Regions from separate parts of the Litoribacterium kuwaitense genome, predicted to be linked through region 3. Evidence: predicted binding sites of a transcription regulator. Region 3 holds the regulator's gene; each other region holds the start of a gene.
What was found. Region 3 encodes CtsR, which represses protease genes until heat stress. Its sites were predicted from a motif close to ATGGTCAATAAAGGTCAAACA; they were not measured.

Region 1 (6,280 bases), on a different contig from region 3:
ATAGTGGCTGTCTTGAAATTAACATGCGCTCGTAGCTCAGTTGGATAGAGCGGTGGTTTCCGGTACCACGTCTGCCGGGGGTTCGAATCCCTCCGAGCGCGTCATAAAAAGTCTTTCATTGGCAAATTTGTCGATGAAGGGCTTTTTTTATTGAACGATTGTCGGGTTGCAGTCTAACTTACCATCCGGTTACTATTGATTTATTTTGCTCACGAGTAATTTGAACAAGAATCATGCTCCTATTTCTTGTTTGCACGCACAACCATTTGAATCTGTTGAACTTCATCTCAAGAAGCGGTACGCTACGTTAGGAAATTCGCATTGAAAGAGGCGGGGGATCGTAAACGATATAAAAATTGTGAAAGCCGATGGTCATTTAGTTGGTGGCAGAGTAACTATTAGCTCTTATATCAGGTGATCGTGTAGCTTTCAATGTCGATAACAAAAAGTTTAATCCTCCTCCAGCGCTTCAACCTCAACTTTGAGCGAAGTGTTTAGATCAACATTAATAAAACGATGCACGTCATGAAAAATCGCCATTGCATACATATCTTTATTTAATACTTGTAATGAATAGCCTGAGAAATGACTTTGAATTTTTTGAAGTGTTTCTTCAGTAACTCGTTCCGTAGGGATTTGTTCTGTAAATTCCATCGTGTATATTTCGGCTGGGTTTATATCCAAAATATTTATCTCTTCCGTTGTATGACTGTACGCACGGCCAAGCAGCTCCTGTAAAAATGGTGGGTATTCCAAAGCATAATGCAGATCTTTTTTAGCAACTTTCAATTGTTGCAACAGAGCCTCATCAAATGCATAATCGAACCGAATTGTCATCTGATTCGCTTCATCGATATCGATCGCCATTTTTTCTAATGAAAAATGGGTTGCATTCAACTTGCTTTCGATCGTTTCCCTATTTATTGGCTTTGATGTTTCCAATGAGACTTCGCGACGTGGTTCATCGTTTATAGACACTTGCTCCAATGTGTTTTTATCTTCATTCAATGTTTCTTGTTTAGTCTGCTCACCGTCTAGTGTAATTTCCTCACTCGGAGAACACCCAGCAAAAAATAAAGCTAGAACGACTATTCGTAAATTTCTCATAAAGAAGAACACCCCAAAGTCATTACAATTTTTCTTTTGCTGCAGTTGCTCCAATTGTCCATTCTCCATATACTTGATTTCTTTCAACTTCACGCCCATCTTGATAGCGAATTTCCCAGCCTGCTGTCTTCACGATCATTTGACCATACTCTAATAAATATGTTGAATGGCTTGGGATTACAAAATGTACCGAAGTCCGAGTACGATCCGATTCCCCTAACTCAATTAACGGCTCGGCTCCTACCTCTTTAACCATTGCAGCAAAACTAGCTGCAGAGGACACGTTTGCTTCAGTAGACAAGGTATCAGTCACTTGAAAGGTTGCGATGCCGGATTCGCTTGTATTGTTGCTATACTCATGCTGTAGCGACATGTGTGGCTCAATATCTTTCGTCACCAGCTCGTAAACCCAGCCCTCATCCCGCTCACTTACATCATGATTGTCTGTTGAAGAAGCGGTTGTCACGGAAAGCAGACCTACGACGAAGACTATAGCAGTAAACACCTTTAGTTTGAATACATTCTTCATAGAACACTCCTTTTTATGAATAAACTGTACCATCCCAGAAGTTCCTAATCAATTCCTTTTGCACTTATCTATAATTTACGAACCATATATCCTCAATGGTGTAAATGATCTTTTCACTTTATCACACATCAGATCATTCGACAGTGACTATTTTGCATACTCCAAAAACGCAGTTATTAAGATTGTTTATAAAGAAGTGCCGCAGGGAAGAATGAATAAGGGCATCGCAAGTAGAATACATGTTACAATAGGTGAAAAGGATAGCAAGCAAATCGTTTGACCTTTTTTGACCTAATGAGTATGATAGGTGTACATAAGTAATATCACTTGAACTAAGGAGGAAATGAAACCATGAATCTCATCCCAACCGTTATAGAACAAACAAACCGTGGTGAACGTGCCTACGACATTTACTCACGCTTGTTAAAGGATCGTATTATTATGCTCGGCAGCGGCATTGACGATAATGTTGCAAACTCAATTGTTGCCCAGCTCCTTTTCCTGCAAGCAGAAGATCCGGACAAAGACATCTCACTCTACATTAACTCTCCAGGTGGTTCCATTTCTGCGGGCATGGCCATTTACGACACGATGCAATTCATCAAGCCAGACGTATCGACGATCTGTACGGGAATGGCTGCATCGATGGGTGCCTTCCTTCTAGCCGCCGGTGCAAAAGGGAAACGCTTCGCCCTGCCAAACAGTGAAGTGATGATTCACCAGCCGCTTGGAGGCACACAAGGTCAAGCCTCTGATATTGAAATTCATGCGAAGCGAATTATTAAAATGCGTGAAAACCTAAATAAAATTCTTGCTGAACGTACGGGGCAACCGATCGAGACGATCGAAAGAGACACGGACCGTGATAACTTTATGTCTGCCGAAGACGCAGTTCAATATGGTTTGATTGACGAAGTCATGAATCGCAAATAATTAACGTAAGTAAACAACCAGCGCCAATAAGAGCGCTGGTTGTTTTTCTTTCTGTTCTAGGCAACTTCTTCTCTTTGAACGAAGGCAGCGAGAGCGTTGATTGCTTCCTCCTCATCCCTTCCATCTGCTGAAATGATGATGTCTTGATCGGCTCCTACGGCTAGGCTCATGAGCCCCATGATGCTTTTCGCATTCACTTTCTTTGAACCTTTTTGTAAATAAATATCTGAAATAAATCGATTCGCCTCTTGAACAAATATAGCTGCTGGCCTTGCACGCAAACCTGTTTTCAACTGTACAGTCACTTGCTTCTCTGTCATATCATTTCTCCTCCTCGATATCTTTGAAAGCGCTTTTATTTTTTCGTGATATGCAACCGGAAGAAAAAAGCTTGCTTCCTCCGGCCGATTTCTTAGATGTGTATGCTTACACTTGCTCGGGTGATTCACCTCGACGCAACTTTTCAGCAAAATCATCAATCTTTTTTAGGCGATGATTAATTCCTGACTTACTAATTGTTCCATTCGTCGTCATCTCGCCAAGTTCCTTCAAAGAAACGTCTTGATATTTCACCCGTAACTCTGCAATTTCGCGAAGCTTTTCTGGAAGTGCTTGGAGACCAACGCTTTCTTCAATATAACGTATATTTTCTACTTGACGCAAGGCTGCCCCAATCGTTTTATTCAAATTGGCTGTTTCACAATTGACAAGACGATTGACCGAATTTCTCATGTCTCTCACAATGCGCACATCTTCAAAATGTAATAACGCTTGATGAGCGCCAATCAATGTCAAAAAGTTAGAGATTTTTTCTCCCTCTTTTAAGTATACAATAAAGCCCTTTTTCCGTTCCAGCGCTTTAGCATTTAAGGAGAACTCATTCATTAATTGCAGCAATGACTCATTATGAGATTCATATTGCGAAAAAACTTCTAAGTGGTATGAAGAGGTTTCCGGGTTATTGACGGAGCCTCCTGCGAGAAAAGCACCACGTAAGTATGCTGTCTGACAACATTCATTTTTAAGCGATGACGAGGAATTTGCTGCCGGAAAGAAAAAGGCGGCTCAATAATGCCGAGATCTTGTAAAATCTCAGACGCTTTTTCCTGCAAACGAACAATATAAACGTTATTTTTTTTCAAGCGCATCTTTTTTCGCACGAGCAGCTTCATCTCGATGTCATCGTAGTTGCGCTTCAGCAATGTATAAATTCTTCGTGCAATCGCCGCATTTTCAGTTTGCACATCTAAAGTGATGTGTTGATTTGTAAGCGATATCGACCCATTCATACGAATCAACGCCGATAGCTCGGCCCGTTCACAGCATGGGTCTGAAACCCACTGTGTCAGTTCTTTTTTTATAATTGCAGCAAATGACACAGCCGTTCACCCCTTTTGTATTTACCTTTGGTACAATCCTTTAGCCTCTTGGCCAGCTAAGCGGCTGATAATCCCTGCAATTTGCGCCGTATCATGACGAACCGCTCCACTATGAAGTTCAACAAAGTTCCCTTTAATTAATTGAACGCCGAGAGATAAAAGCAGATCTTCGTCAAATTGCACCGGCTCCGCATCTTCTTCTGCATACTTGCGCAACGTTTCATAAGGGATCATTTCCTCGTTCACGATAACAGTATCGATACTATGACTTCCCAAATGATCGTAAATCGCTCTTAAATGGTCGGCTGCACTATAGCCTGTCGTTTCACCAAGCTGAGTCATCACGTTGCATACATACACTTTTTGCGCCGTTGTTTGCTCGATGGCTTCAGCAATACCCGGCACAATTAAGTTTGGCATAATACTCGTATATAGACTGCCCGGACCGATGACAATTAAATCGGCTTCGTGAATGGCATCGAGCGCTTCTGGTACAGGCGTTACGTTTTCCTGATGGTAATAAAGACGGTGAATCCGTTTGCCCGCCTTTGTAATAGAAGACTCTCCTGAAACCGTTGTACCATCCGTCATCACCGCATGCAAAGTGACGCATTCATTGCACGCCGGCAAAATCTTTCCTTTTACTTTTAGCACTTTTCCCATTTCCGAGATCGCCGTCGTAAAGTCACCAGTCAACGAGGTCATCGCCGCGAGCAGCAAGTTTCCGAGTGCATGACCGGATAATGAGCTTCCTTGAAAGCGATGCTGAAACAATTCTTCGATGAGCGGCTCGACTTCTGACATCGCAGCAATGACATTTCGTATATCCCCAGGCGGCGGAATATTGAGCTCATCTCTTAGCTTCCCAGAGCTCCCACCGTCATCGGCCACTGTAACAATCGCGGTTAAATCGACATCATAATTCTTTAACCCCCGCAACATGACTGAGAGACCCGTACCTCCCCCAATCGCAACGATGCGCGGCTTTTGATGTAGTTCGGTCATTTACACCAAACCTGCTTTAGTTTTATGGGCATCGCGATGATGAACCTTAACCTTGTATTCATTATCGAAGTGATTTCCCATGTATTCAGCCAATGTTACGGAACGGTGCTTTCCTCCGGTACACCCAATGGCAATAATGAGCTGGCTTTTTCCCTCACGCTTGTAATATGGAAGCATAAATTCAAGGAGGTCGGTCAGTTTTTGAATAAACGTTTGTGTCTCAGCCCATTTAAGCACATACGAAGACACTTCCTCATCCATCCCTGTTTTTGGCCGCATATGCTCAATATAATGAGGGTTTGGCAGGAAGCGTACATCAAAAACGAGATCCGCATCAATCGGGACCCCATATTTAAAGCCGAAGGAAATCATATTTACAGTGAACCATTCTTGCTCATGATGAGAAAACTGCTCAAGGATTTCTTCTCTTAACTGTCTAGGAGACAGATCGGTCGTATCAATAATTTGCTGGGCACGTCCTTTCAGCTCTTCCAGCATTCGGCGCTCCATCTCAATTCCGACCAATGGAGAACGGTGCGTTGCTAGAGGGTGAGAACGACGTGTTTCTTTATATCTAGATACTAGCACTTGGTTTTTCGCATCTAAATATAAAATGGTCGGGTGCAACTGATTGGCCGTATCAAACTGATCGAGCACTTCAAACAACTGATCAAAAAATTCGCGCCCTCTTAAGTCCATAACGACAGCCGCTTTTTTCATAGTGGCATTCGATCCTTGGAGCAATTCGTAAAACTTTGGAAGCAAGGCAGGGGGCAAGTTGTCCACACAATAATATCCTAAATCTTCAAAGCTACGCATGGCGACCGATTTTCCCGCACCGACATGCCGGTAATAATAACGAGCTCTTGTGATGCATCTGTCATTTAATTTCAACTCCTTCCGAATTCCATAAAGTCGTTTTATGATGGATCAAGACGGTAAGAAATTAATTCATAATCCGGCGTATACGTGAATGTTCCGTAAATGAACCCGCTTCCTTGAATGACATAATCTAAGATGTGGTGATCTCCTGGAGCCATCGGTAGTGATGCGATTTTTTGCTTATGCTGCCACTCCAAATGCCCTTCTGGTGAGTGACTCATGACCTCACCATCAAATTGCGTCGATAAAAAAGTGAACATCATCCATTCCGACACGATCGTTCCCTCATCTTGAATAGTAAAGGTAAATACGCCTTTTAATTGAGGAGCCCTCAGATAAAGACCGGTCTCTTCTCTGAATTCACGCCGCACCGTATCGCGGATGGATTCGCCGATCTCCATTTTTCCACCTGGAGCGACCCACCAGCCGCGTCTCGGCTTTGCAA
Region 2 (6,280 bases), on a different contig from region 3:
TTGCCGTCCATAGTAGTGATGACATCATGCTGTGGCTACGTCATAATCGAAAGTTTTTCTGCGCGCGATCGCTTCCATGCATTCGCCACTTTATATCTAAAATGAGCTCTTTTGCTCCTTTCCTCACTCAACATCCAATCTCTCTTGTCGCAACTTTTCCCGGTCGTCTAGAAACATAAAATAAATGACCCTTCTCATAAAAAATTGTCCTGTATATGAGATACTTAACGTTTGGGGTGATGCCAAGGATAGGGTTCACCTAGTTTTGTAAAAACAGGGGCTTGCCGTTTTGGGTAAGTGGGTTTAGACTTCGCTTGAAAGCGGTAGCCTGTATATTGTTCCAGAAGTCGTTTGGCTTCATAGAGTGGCATTGAGGTTTTCGGATTTCGGTATGAGGCGTCTCCTTCGCCAAGATGTGGAACCTCACTGAAGTCTTTTTTGCGAGGAGGAACGTGAAAGTAATAGTTATCCACTTGGATCAGTAAGTTCGAATGCTGCTGCGCATTTTTCGGGTTTTTAGAAAAGTGGAGGCCAATTTTTTTGGCTTTGTTTTCTTCAAGGAGCTTCTGAACGGTTTTATGTTTTAAAGAGTACAGCTCTTTCGCGTGAATGGCGGTTTTTGCGTTTCGATTCACAATAAAAAGTGCGCGCGCGATATCGTGAAGACGAGGGGGCTTCCCGTTGTCTAATGTCCGCATGTTGTGCAACCCTCCTTTTTAACCATTATAACGAATACGACCGTTTAATCCAAACGAAGAAAAAGACACTCGTCATGATCGTTCAGAGAGTCTTTTTCTAACAGATTCTATCAACATTAGCTACGGGCGGTCATCATTGGGAAGGGTTGGTTTTTCTCTAAAATCGTAGTTGTCACTAGTTCAATCCCTTTTTGTGCCTCTTGAGCCGTTGTAGTCAATGAAATTGTCGAATCCATTTTCGGGATGAGGAAAAAGGAAATCAGACTTAGCACATCTCTACCATCGACCGTTGTATTTTCATATGTAAATTCAACAGCAATATTTTCTTTATTCAATCGATAAGAGAGTGTCATTAATGTAGGAACAGGAATCCTATTCTTCAATGTAAAAGTCATATGTTTTTTCACATACCTCGCTCCATTCATAAAGTTGTATAATGAATATACAAGCTGGGCTTAATGATCAGCTTCCGTTTGTCGTTGACGTTGGCTTCATCTTGAGTCAATGAAGATCATTTTTTAATGTATTCCACAGGATAGCCATGTTTAAACCGCTGTTTTATGAAGGAAAGGATACGTTTATTTTTATGTTCGCTCTAATGTGAGTACGGTCAGTTCAGGGCGTGCTAAAAAACGATAAGGAAGGCGAGTTGTACCAATGCCCCGATTTACATATAACTGGAAGTCAGTGTCTGTAAATGTGTACAATCCTTCAATGTACTTTTCACCTAAAGGTGGTAAGACTAGCGGACCAAAGAATGGGAGCTGGACTTGTCCACCGTGCGTGTGTCCGGAAATTTGTAAGTTCACGCTTGTTTCGTGAATATCATCGGCAATATCGGGTTCATGAGCAATCAGTAATGACCATTGTTCTTGTTGAACAGAAGATAGGGTGGCGTCCACGTCAGGCTTCCCTAGCATTTGATCATCCAGCCCTGCGATAACAATGGTTTCGCTTTGACTTGTGATTGTCGCTGCTTCATTTCTGAGTAATTGAAAGCCAGCATTTTCGATGACCGTACGGTATAAATCCGTTCCGTAATCGCCGTGGTCATGGTTTCCGTATACGGCAAATTTTCCGAATCGGGCTCTTAATTTAGTGAGAATAGCTATAAGTCGTTCTGGATCTTGATAAGACATGGGTCGATCGAGAAGGTCACCAGCAAAGATGATGAGATCCGCCTTTTCTTTATTCATTGCATTGATCAGCTTTTCGAATTGGTTAGCATCGTAATGGTGCCCTATATGTGTATCGCTAAATACAACCACTTTTAGTTGGTGAAAGGCGGTGGGAAGTGTTGGGAAAGAAAGAGTTAACCGCTTTGTTTCGAGCCAATGAGGTTCAATGTAAGTGGCATAGCTGTAACCGCCGGCTATTGTCGCAATAGTGCCTGTAAACCAGCCGAGAAGTCGCTTTAAAAATGAGCGCCGAGTCATATTTTGTTTAGTCATTCGACGTTCTCCCCTTCATTGTGTTGATTTCTTGCTCCATCAAAGTTGTGTTTTAATGAAGGAGGCTTCAAAATGATGGATCCACTTGATATTTTAACGCAAAAAGCGAATGTTCGTCCGTATTTTCAAGGTGTGTTCTCTGCTGATGATTGGCAGATGAATGCTTGTGAAGTGTACGGTCGATTCGTTGTAGACGAAAAAGCTATAGGTCTTGGTGCTTTCTTTCATGATGCAAATGTGCCAGAAGAGTATCGCTTTGAACTAGACGCTCATATTTATAAGCAAGCGATTGAATTATTTATGAATTCTGCTGGCATTGAAAAACTGTTTTTAAATGCTCATCCAGATGTCTTATTGGCGCATGGGGAAGAGTTCATTGATCTATTTTTAACATTTGAACGTGAATTCTCTTTACCCCTTGAATCTGTCGTCATCGAAATATGTGTGCATACGTTCCAAGGCGATTTAGAGCATCTGCACCATTTTATCACGTATTTGAAAACATATGGGATGAAAATTTCGCTTGATCGTATTGGCGTGAAGGAAACAAACTTAGATGTCATTGGGTTATTGTCTCCGCATTATGTGAAGGTGAACCTAAGGCCTATGCTTGATCAGACAAAACCCCAATCTTATGATGATGTGTTGCAATCTTTGACACACCTCGCACGAAAAATCGGTGCCGTGATGATTTATCAAGAGATTGAAACAGAATTTCAATTGCAATACGCTTGGCGAAATGGCGGCCAATATTACCAGGGAAATTTTTTAGATCGACCAAGTTCATTCATCACTCCTGCAACGTCTCAAGATGAGGCGCTGAAACAGACTTTTAGTCGCTTTATTAATCATGAAAAAAAGAAGATTATGAAGCGGATGGATATAGAAAAGCAACTACAACGAAAAATGGCAGAAACGCTTGAACGACAAAAAGCGCATCAGTGTTATGATGAATGGCTGACACATGTAGCTGCTGATTTTCAAAACGAAAGCTTCAGGCTTTACGTTTGTGACCGCGATGGTTTTCAACGTTCGGCAAACTTGGTGAAAAAAGAGGCTGTGTGGGAATTACAAAAAGAATATAATGGAAAGAACTGGGGATGGAGGCCGTATTTTTTAGAAAACATCGTTCGTATGGATATGGGCGCTAAAGGGATCTTGTCAGACCTCTACTCAGATATCGAAACAAAACAGCACATTCGGACTTTTTCTTACCCCATTTCTCAACAGCTATATCTATTTATGGATTTATCATATGAATATTTATTCGATCAAAATGATCACGTTTAGATGTATGAATGAAGAACTGCAGGGAAAGGTAAGAAAAAAGAAGGAGTTCGCTTATATGGACCGTGCGATTCTTGCCTTATCCGTAATAGCTGTGCTTGTGTTGGTCGCCGGGGCGTTTGGTTCTGCCCGTGTTGGTCAGGCAATGTCTTTCAAAAAGAGTAGTGAGACGGGAGAGCAAACGAAACGACATCCAATTTTAAAAAACCCAATTGTTTGGGTATACATCGTAGCTGCTGCCATTGTACTCTTTTATATTGGTTATTTATTTACGACAACCAATCTCCCCGCTGATTATTAACGAGTAAACCCTCTCTGGATTGAACAGAGAGGGTTTTAGCCATGTCACAAACGGTAAATCAACCAAGTAGAAAAGGGATTGTTTGGCTTAGTTCTTTTCATTCATCCGCTTTAAAAATTGCTGCTCGAATCCAGCTGACTTTTTTGCTGAGGATTCAATGGCTTGGCGAAAGCTGTCTTCAGCGTGTCCTTCCTTGAGCCGTAATAAACCTTCATAGGTGGTTCCTTTCGGAGAAGTCACTTGTTTACGCAGCTGTTCAGGGGTGAGAGAAGTTGCTTTGACCATTTCGGCAGCACCTGCCATGATCTCTACAATCCATTGCCGGCCTTGTTCTCGGGTAAATCCGTGTGCTGCGGCGGTTGCTTCAAAATACTCCATGATTTGGTACATGTAAGCCGGGCTGCTGCCGGCCAAGCCGGTGAACAGATTCATTTGCTCTTCTTTAATTTCATATACACTGCCGATACTAGATAAGATCGTCTCGATGCGCTCTTTTTCAGCAATACTTACGTTTGGACTAGAGCAAAAAGCTGTCGTAGACAGACTAATTGCCGATGACGTGTTAGGCATCACGCGAATGGCTTTTGCTTGCGGTGACGTCCAAGACTGCATCGTACTTATCGGTAGACCCGCAATGACAGAAAGGATTAACTGATGCTGGCGTAATTCATCTTTGACATGTAGAAAAGCAGCTTCTGCTTCTTTTGGTTTCATCGCAAAGATGAGAAGGGAAGCATCAGGAATGATTTCTTTTGGGGTTTGACTTGTCAAAACACCATATGTTTTTTTGTAGAATTCAAGCCGGTCTACATTCGTTTTATTTGTTATAGTGATTTGATTTTGCTCGACAATCTCTTGGGAAAGCATTCCTCGAACAATCGCTTCTGCCATAGAGCCTGCGCCTAGAAAAACGATCTGTTCATTTTTCATCATACGAAACAACCTTTCTTTACATTTCTCTATTCTATTGTCGTTGATCTAAAAAAAATAACAACATTTCGAGTAAATCTCTTGAAAGTCAAGAAAGGTCAAAGTATAATATAGTCAAGGTCAAAGAAAGTCAAAGTCAAACATTAAAATAAACATGAACTAAATTTATATCTATATCAAAGGAGGACAAATGATCATGAAATGTCAAAATTGCCAACAACGTCCTGCTTCTGTGTATCTTCGACTTAAAGTAAACCAACAAGAACAACAATTACATTTATGTCATCAGTGTATGGCTGAACTACAAAGACAGCAGCAGCCTCACATGTCTAATTCATTTAACGGCAACGGTGCTCAAGGAGGCGGAGGTCACGTTTTCACACAGCAGGATGCTGGAAAAGAGAGCATCCTTGAGTCAATGGCGACCAATTTAAATGTTCTTGCCAACCGTGGCGAAATTGATCCGGTCGTTGGTCGTGATGATGAGATTCAACGTGTCATCGAAATTCTGAACCGGAGAAATAAAAATAACCCTGTCCTGATCGGGGAACCAGGTGTCGGGAAAACAGCCATTGCCGAGGGACTCGCACTGCAAATCCATCAGCGAAACGTCCCAACAAAGCTGTTAAACAAAAAAATCATGCTGCTTGATGTTGCTTCTCTCGTATCGAATACAGGAATTCGTGGTCAGTTTGAGGAGCGAATGAAACAGCTTGTTGAAGAAGTTCAATCTCGTGACGATGTCATTTTGTTTATCGATGAGATTCACCTTCTCGTTGGTGCGGGGCAGACGCAAGATTCACAAATGGATGCAGGAAATATTTTGAAACCAGCATTAGCACGCGGGAAAATGCAGCTCGTTGGAGCGACGACGTTAAAAGAATATCGAGCGATTGAAAAAGATGCAGCTCTAGAACGTCGTTTCCAGCCAGTTCAAGTGGATGAGCCTACTGAAAATGCAGCGATTGAAATATTAAATGGCTTAAAGCCTCATTACGAACAGTATCATGGCGTGACCTATACAGATGAGGCGCTTCGTGCAAGCGTCACTTTGTCTAAACGATATATTCAAGATCGTCATTTGCCAGATAAAGCAATTGATCTGATGGATGAAGCTGGTTCTGTGTTGAACTTGTCTGAGGAAGCCCGTGATGAAAGCAGCATCGAAGCGAGACTTGAACAAGTTCGTAAAGAAAAAGAGGAAGCGACAGCGATTGAAGCTTATGAACGCGCGGCTCAATTACGCGATGAAGAGAAAAATTTGCTGGAGCAATTAAATACGAATGCATCAAAACAAAAGCCTGCCGTCACACGCGGTCTCATTGAACAGTTGATTGAAAAGAAAACAGGCATTCCTGTGTCAAAATTGCAGCAAGATGAACAATACAAGATGAAGCATTTGATGGAGAGACTATCCACGCAAGTGATCGGGCAAGAAGAAGCAGTCGAAAAGGTCGCAAAAACGGTCAGACGGTCACGAGCAGGCTTAAAGTCGAAGCACCGCCCTTCAGGTTCGTTCTTGTTTGTCGGACCTACAGGCGTAGGGAAAACCGAACTGTCGAAAACGCTGGCGCGTGAATTGTTTGGAGATGAAAATGCACTTATTCGTCTCG
Region 3 (6,280 bases):
CTTCCTGGAGCAGATGTAATATCCTCTTGATACACCGTTTGAATGGAATCAATAATTAACACCCGCGGCTGCATCGCTTCAGCCGCCTGGAGAATGACCGATAAATTTGTCTCAGACATAATATATAGCTCTTCTTCATGAATATGCAGGCGATCCGCTCTTAATTTCGTTTGTTTTTCAGATTCTTCTCCCGACACGTACAAAACCTTTTCCTTTTGCTTTGCCGCTTGATTGGAAATTTGCAGCAGTAGTGTTGACTTTCCGATGCCTGGGTCTCCGCCAATTAAGACGAGGGAACCTGGTACAATTCCTCCGCCAAGCACCCTGTTCATTTCTTCCATATCTACGGAAAACCGGGGTTCCTGAGCAGTTTTTACCGACGCTATAGACGTTGGCGCTGCTGTCTTAGTTACGCTAGAAGAGCCGGTTTGCCATCCTCTTCTTTGTTTAGCTTCTCTAAACTCACTCAACGTATTCCACGCCTGACAAGCTGGACATTTTCCCATCCATTTTGCAGAAACGTAGCCGCATTCCTGGCAGACAAATTGATTCTTACTTTTGGCCATTTCATCACTCCTAAGTTTAGTTTGCCTTGGTTTTTTTAAGTTAAGTTATGGGGAAATTTTTGGGAGGAAACGATTGTGGGGGAATGAAGAAAAAGCTTGGTCATCAGTCTATACAAATGCTTGATGAGGCTACATTCAGTATAAATGAAAAGAGAAGCCCTCGAAAAGGACTTCCCTTGAATAATCATGTGGACGGTGTTGGCTTTTCAGTACGAACGACAAATTCGCCTTTTTCAACACCCAATGTAATTTTTTGACCTTTGGCAATCGTTCCTTTTAAGAGCTCTTCAGACAACCGATCTTCAACTTGTCGTTGTAAAGCTCTACGCAGTGGACGTGCCCCATACTCGAGGTCCATGCCTTCTTCAGCAATTTTCTCAAGCGCTGGCGCCGTCAACTTAAAGTCAATATCCTGCTCGCGCAGTCGTTCTTGAAGCTGCTTCGCCATTTTTGAAACGATTTCTTTAATATGTTCTTTTTTAAGAGAATGGAATACGATAATCTCGTCAATACGGTTTAAAAACTCTGGGCGGAATGAACGCTTTAATTCAGCCAAAACTTTATTTTTCATTTCTTTATAATCTTGGCCTTCTTCTTGAACATTAAACCCAACATACGCATTGCGCTTTAATTCGCTGGCACCGACGTTTGATGTCATAATGACAACCGTATTACGAAAATCGACAGATCGTCCTTTGGAATCCGTCAAGCGTCCGTCCTCTAGCACTTGAAGCAAAATATTAAAGACGTCTGGATGAGCCTTCTCTATTTCGTCGAGTAAAATGACTGAATAAGGCTTCTGGCGTACTTTTTCTGTTAACTGGCCGCCTTCCTCATGACCAACATACCCCGGTGGCGATCCGACAAGCCTTGACGTCGCATGTTTTTCCATATACTCAGACATATCAACACGAATCATGTTGTCTTCATCACCAAATAGTGATTCTGCCAAGGCTCTGGCGAGTTCTGTTTTCCCGACCCCTGTCGGACCAAGGAAAATAAACGAGCCAATGGGGCGCTTTGGATCTTTTAAACCGGCACGGGCACGACGAACTGCTTTTGATACAGCTTGAACGGCATCGTCTTGCCCTACGACGCGGCTATGCAGAATGTTTTCTAAGTTTAACAAGCGCTCAGTTTCTGCCTGTGCCATTTGTGATACTGGCACCCCAGTCCAACTCGATACGACAAGGGCAATGTCTTCAGTAGTGACTTCAGTGTTTTCCTGTCCTTGTTTTTCTTTCCAAGATTTTTTCGATCCTTCAAGCTCTTCACGAAGTCGCTGCTCAGTGTCACGTAAGGAGGCTGCTTTTTCGAACTCTTGGCTTTGGACAGCGGCGTCTTTTTCTTTACGAATCGCATCCAATTTCTGTTCAAGCTCTTTCATGTCTGGTGGCGCGGTATATGAGCGTAAGCGCACTTTTGCTGCTGCCTCATCGATGAGATCAATTGCTTTATCTGGTAAAAAACGATCTGAAATATATCGATCTGATAATGACACAGCTGATCCAATGGCTTCATCGGTGATTTTCACTCTGTGGTGTGCTTCGTAACGATCACGCAATCCTTGGAGGATTTGTACAGACTCTTCAGCTGAAGGTTCATTCACTTGAATTGGCTGGAAACGGCGCTCCAGTGCCGCATCTTTTTCAATGTATTTGCGATACTCGTCTAAGGTTGTTGCCCCAATACATTGGAGCTCACCACGGGCTAACGAAGGTTTAAGAATATTAGACGCATCGATGGCACCTTCTGCTCCTCCTGCACCGATCAGCGTATGAAGCTCATCAATAAACAGAATGATATTTCCCGCCTGACGAATCTCTTCCATCACTTTTTTCAAACGATCTTCAAATTCGCCTCGATATTTCGTTCCAGCAACAACCGTCCCCATATCAAGGGTCATCACTCGTTTATCCCGTAAAATTTCTGGCACTTCGTTTTGAATAATTTGCTGAGCCAACCCTTCAGCAATCGCGGTCTTCCCTACACCAGGCTCACCGATGAGCACAGGATTATTTTTTGTCCGACGGCTCAATACTTCAATAACACGTTGAATTTCTTTACTACGCCCAATTACTGGGTCCAGGTGGTCTTCTCTGGCAATTGAAGTGAGGTCGCGTGCCAAGCTATCCAACGTTGGTGTATTGGCACTCGCTGCTGCACCACTTTGCGTCGATCCTCCACTCTCATTGCTTCCGAGTAATTGTAAAACTTGCTGCCTCGCCTTATTCAAGCTGACACCTAAGTTATTCAGCACTCGTGCAGCCACACCTTCTCCTTCTCGAATAAGTCCAAGTAGAATATGCTCGGTACCGACATATGAATGACCAAGCTTACGTGCTTCGTCCATCGAAAGCTCAATCACTTTTTTAGCACGTGGTGTATAGTGAATTGTCTGTGAGGTGTCCTTGCCTACGCCAATTAAAGCTTCTACTTCTTTTTGAATTTTTTCCGGGCTCAAGCCTAAGGCTGCTAGTGCCTTCGCTGCAATACCTTCCCCCTCACGAACAAGACCTAATAAAATATGTTCTGTACCGATATTGTTATGGCCAAGTCTAACTGCTTCTTCTTGAGCAAGGGCGAGCACCTTTTGTGCCCTTTCTGTAAATCGTCCAAACATCATATAGGCTACCTCCCAGATCTAATTTGATTTCGATTCCAGCGTCAAACGTTCGCGAATTAAAGCAGCTCTTCGGATGTCTCGCTCTTTAGGTGCCAGTGCCTTTCCCGCGTATTGTTGAAGAAATCCTGGCTGCATTAATATCATAATTTCACTTAGAATACTTTGTGAAACCCCTTGAATAAAGGAGAAATCAATACCAAGTCTAACATCGGACAAACAATTTGCTGCTTCTTTGCTTTGAATGATTCTGCTATTTGCTAAAATTCCATACGAACGCCAAATTCGATCTTCTAACTCCACTCTGGAAGACTCTAACAGCGCATGACGAATTTCTCTTTCCTTATGGATAAGTTCATATACAACGCTTGTTAAATCTTCAACAATATCTTGTTCGGATCTCCCTAAAGTTAACTGATTGGAAACTTGAAATACACTTCCTTGCGCCTCTGACCCTTCGCCGTAAATGCCACGAACGGCAATACCTAGCTGATTTACAGCCGAAATAATTGCATTCATGCGACCAGTCATCACCAATGCAGGAAGATGAACCATCACCGACGCACGCATGCCCGTTCCAACATTCGTCGGACAAGCCGTCAAATAACCCTTTTGCTCATCAAATGCATAGTCTAAATGCTTTTCCAAGACGTCATCCATCTGATTTGCAGCAGACAAAGCCTCAACGACTTGAAGGCCGGGAAATAAGCATTGCAAACGAAAGTGATCTTCTTCGTTCACCATTAAACTTACATTTTCTTCATCCGACAATAGCACCGCTGCCGAATGTCTAGCATTCGCTAAGTGAGGTGAAATTAAATGCTTTTCAACGAGCACTCGCTTTTCAGTCTCATTCAGCTCATGCATTTTTAGCATTGCTAATTGACCAACATCACCAAACGAGTTCGGTACAATCTTCGCTTCTGCTTCTCGCAAAACCTTTTGTAAATTTCCTTCATCAGCAACGGTTGGAAAAGGGGAGCTTTGTAGATTTCGTGCAAAGCGAATGCGGGAACTCATTACGATATCGTCTTCCGGTCCACCGCGACGCACCCAAGGACTTAGTGCTTGCTGAATAAATTTTTCCAGGGACATGGATCACTCCTCCCCCTTCTGCAACTTTTCTTGCAATGAACGAATTTCATCTCTAAGTACAGCTGCTTTTTCAAACTCTTCTTGGTCAATCAACCGTTGCATTTGTGTTTTAAGCTTTTGGAGATCTCTTATTCTATTCAATTCTTTTCCGGCACGCTTTGGAACCTTTCCTGTATGCTCGACATTTCCTGCCTGGATACGGCGTAATATAGGATCTAATCTAGGTCCAAAGGTACTATAGCATGTGCTACAGCCAAATTTTCCTGTCTTCACAAACTCCGAAAAGCTTAACTGACAAGAAGGACAGATAGGCTCCTTCAGTTCTGAAGATGTACGGCTAGCTTGAGGGAAAAAAGCATTTTGTGCCTGCCCGAAAATACCGGAGAATAAATCTTGGATTGTGTAGCCCGCTTGAGACATCGGAGAATACTCTTCTTTTTCGGCCGCACACACTTCGCAAAGGTGCTGGACGCTTTTTTCTTGATTAACAATCTGCGTGAAATGTACGGTGGCGGGACGTTGCTGACAATTGTCACACTTCAAAAGGCTCCCTCCCCTATATCTTATATTTCAGCGTATTTAAAATAGAATATAATAGCCTACTGCGCAAAGAGTCACGTTGTTCGATCGGAATATCCAAAACCGCCCGGTCCATGAGCTTTAATAAGATCATACTTTCTCTCTTCGTAACTGCCCCTTCTTCATACAATCGAAGCAGCATATGTTCTGCAGGCGCTTGAGGAATTGGCTTATGATCAAGCAAATCTAACAGATGGTCAATTAAACGAGCATGATCGCCTGGCTTGACTTTCGTAATCCGGATGTATCCCCCGCCTCCACGCTTACTTTCAACGATATATCCCTTTTCCACTGTAAAACGTGTTTTAATCACATAATTAATTTGAGAGGGAACACATTGAAAACGATCTGCGATTTCATGACGTTTAATTTCTACAGCTTCAGCCTCACTTTGCTGAAAAACTTCCTTTAAATACTCCTCAATGATGTCCGAGATGTTTCGCATGCTAACCCCCCCTTCCATCGATCATATCAACTTTGACTTTCTTTGACTATACATATTATACAGTGCTGCTGAACTTGTTGGCAAGAAAGAACCTTTGGTTGTCATCTTTCATTCTAACCGTTCATTACATACTTATAACACTCGTCTGTCAAAATACTTCATGGACAGACTCAACAGTAGACACAGCATCTAATGCATGAATGTGTTGATCTGAAGAAGAGAATAACACCGTCAGCTGATATTCCTTGAGACGAGCTCGATCTCCGCGGTCAAAGCCGACTGAACTTTTCGTATGCACATTTCGAATATCCCCATACTTTCGACGATCTGTAACAGATCAGATAAATGCTGATCCTCTTTTGGTACGAGGATCCGAATGGTTTCTTCGCCTGTTTGCTTTAAAAAGAAGGCCTCAAGACGATTAAGGAACATTAAGCTCAATAATACGATTAGCGTAGCTAAAATAGCCAGCGTATATAGCCCCGCACCTACAGTTAAACCAAGACCAGCGACAACCCATATCGAAGCAGCTGTTGTTAAACCTCGTATCGTAGCACCTTGGACTAAAATTGTACCTGCACCTAAAAACCCTATTCCACTGACCACATAAGAAGGAATACGAGAAGGATCATATCGAACCTGAGTATCATATTCTTCCATAAAACCTTCAAAGCCAAATAAAGACAAAAGCATTAACATACAGGCACCCATACCAACTAAAATATGGGTACGAAAACCCGCGGATTTTTTGCTCGCCTCTCTTTCCAGGCCGACAAGCCCACTTAAAATTAACGCAATGAGCATACGAACAACCATAACTGGAAATTCATCGGGCAATTGAAAAAAGTTTAACCATTCATTACTCAAAACGTTCCCTCCAATATAGAAGCATACTTTTCTATTTTTATGAGTGTATGCCAAAACTTACTTTTCACATGTCTATCAACCTGTTGGCAACATATAGAAATATAT

Region 1: clpP (ATP-dependent Clp endopeptidase proteolytic subunit ClpP) is a predicted target of CtsR. The motif match lies at 1,910-1,930, and genes of this name have one in related genera.
Region 2: G4V62_RS05390 (ATP-dependent Clp protease ATP-binding subunit) is a predicted target of CtsR. The motif match lies at 4,752-4,772, and genes of this name have one in related genera.

The regions. Positions count from the first base shown of each region.
Region 1 covers NZ_JAALFC010000017.1:24,518-30,797, forward strand. The annotation lists tRNA gene G4V62_RS10270 (tRNA-Arg) at 26-101, shown strand; gene G4V62_RS10275 (hypothetical protein) at 451-1,107, opposite strand; gene G4V62_RS10280 (hypothetical protein) at 1,130-1,636, opposite strand; gene clpP (ATP-dependent Clp endopeptidase proteolytic subunit ClpP) at 1,988-2,569, shown strand; gene G4V62_RS10290 (HPr family phosphocarrier protein) at 2,626-2,889, opposite strand; partial or broken gene whiA (DNA-binding protein WhiA) at 2,996-3,948, opposite strand; gene mgfK (gluconeogenesis morphogenetic factor MgfK) at 3,970-4,953, opposite strand; partial or broken gene rapZ (RNase adapter RapZ) at 4,954-5,837, opposite strand; partial or broken gene G4V62_RS10310 (NUDIX hydrolase) at 5,874-6,280, opposite strand, start outside.
Region 2 covers NZ_JAALFC010000005.1:115,404-121,683, reverse strand. The annotation lists gene G4V62_RS05420 (YkyB family protein) at 225-698, opposite strand; gene G4V62_RS05415 (hypothetical protein) at 815-1,105, opposite strand; gene G4V62_RS05410 (metallophosphoesterase) at 1,283-2,149, opposite strand; gene G4V62_RS05405 (EAL domain-containing protein) at 2,222-3,439, shown strand; gene G4V62_RS05400 (hypothetical protein) at 3,495-3,737, shown strand; gene proC (pyrroline-5-carboxylate reductase) at 3,825-4,667, opposite strand; gene G4V62_RS05390 (ATP-dependent Clp protease ATP-binding subunit) at 4,864-6,280, shown strand, end outside.
Region 3 covers NZ_JAALFC010000059.1:6,479-12,758, forward strand. The annotation lists gene radA (DNA repair protein RadA) at 1-566, opposite strand, end outside; gene clpC (ATP-dependent protease ATP-binding subunit ClpC) at 751-3,192, opposite strand; gene mcsB (protein-arginine kinase McsB) at 3,211-4,284, opposite strand; gene mcsA (protein-arginine kinase activator protein McsA) at 4,288-4,827, opposite strand; gene G4V62_RS17885 (CtsR family transcriptional regulator) at 4,841-5,308, opposite strand; gene G4V62_RS17890 (MgtC/SapB family protein) at 5,540-6,175, opposite strand.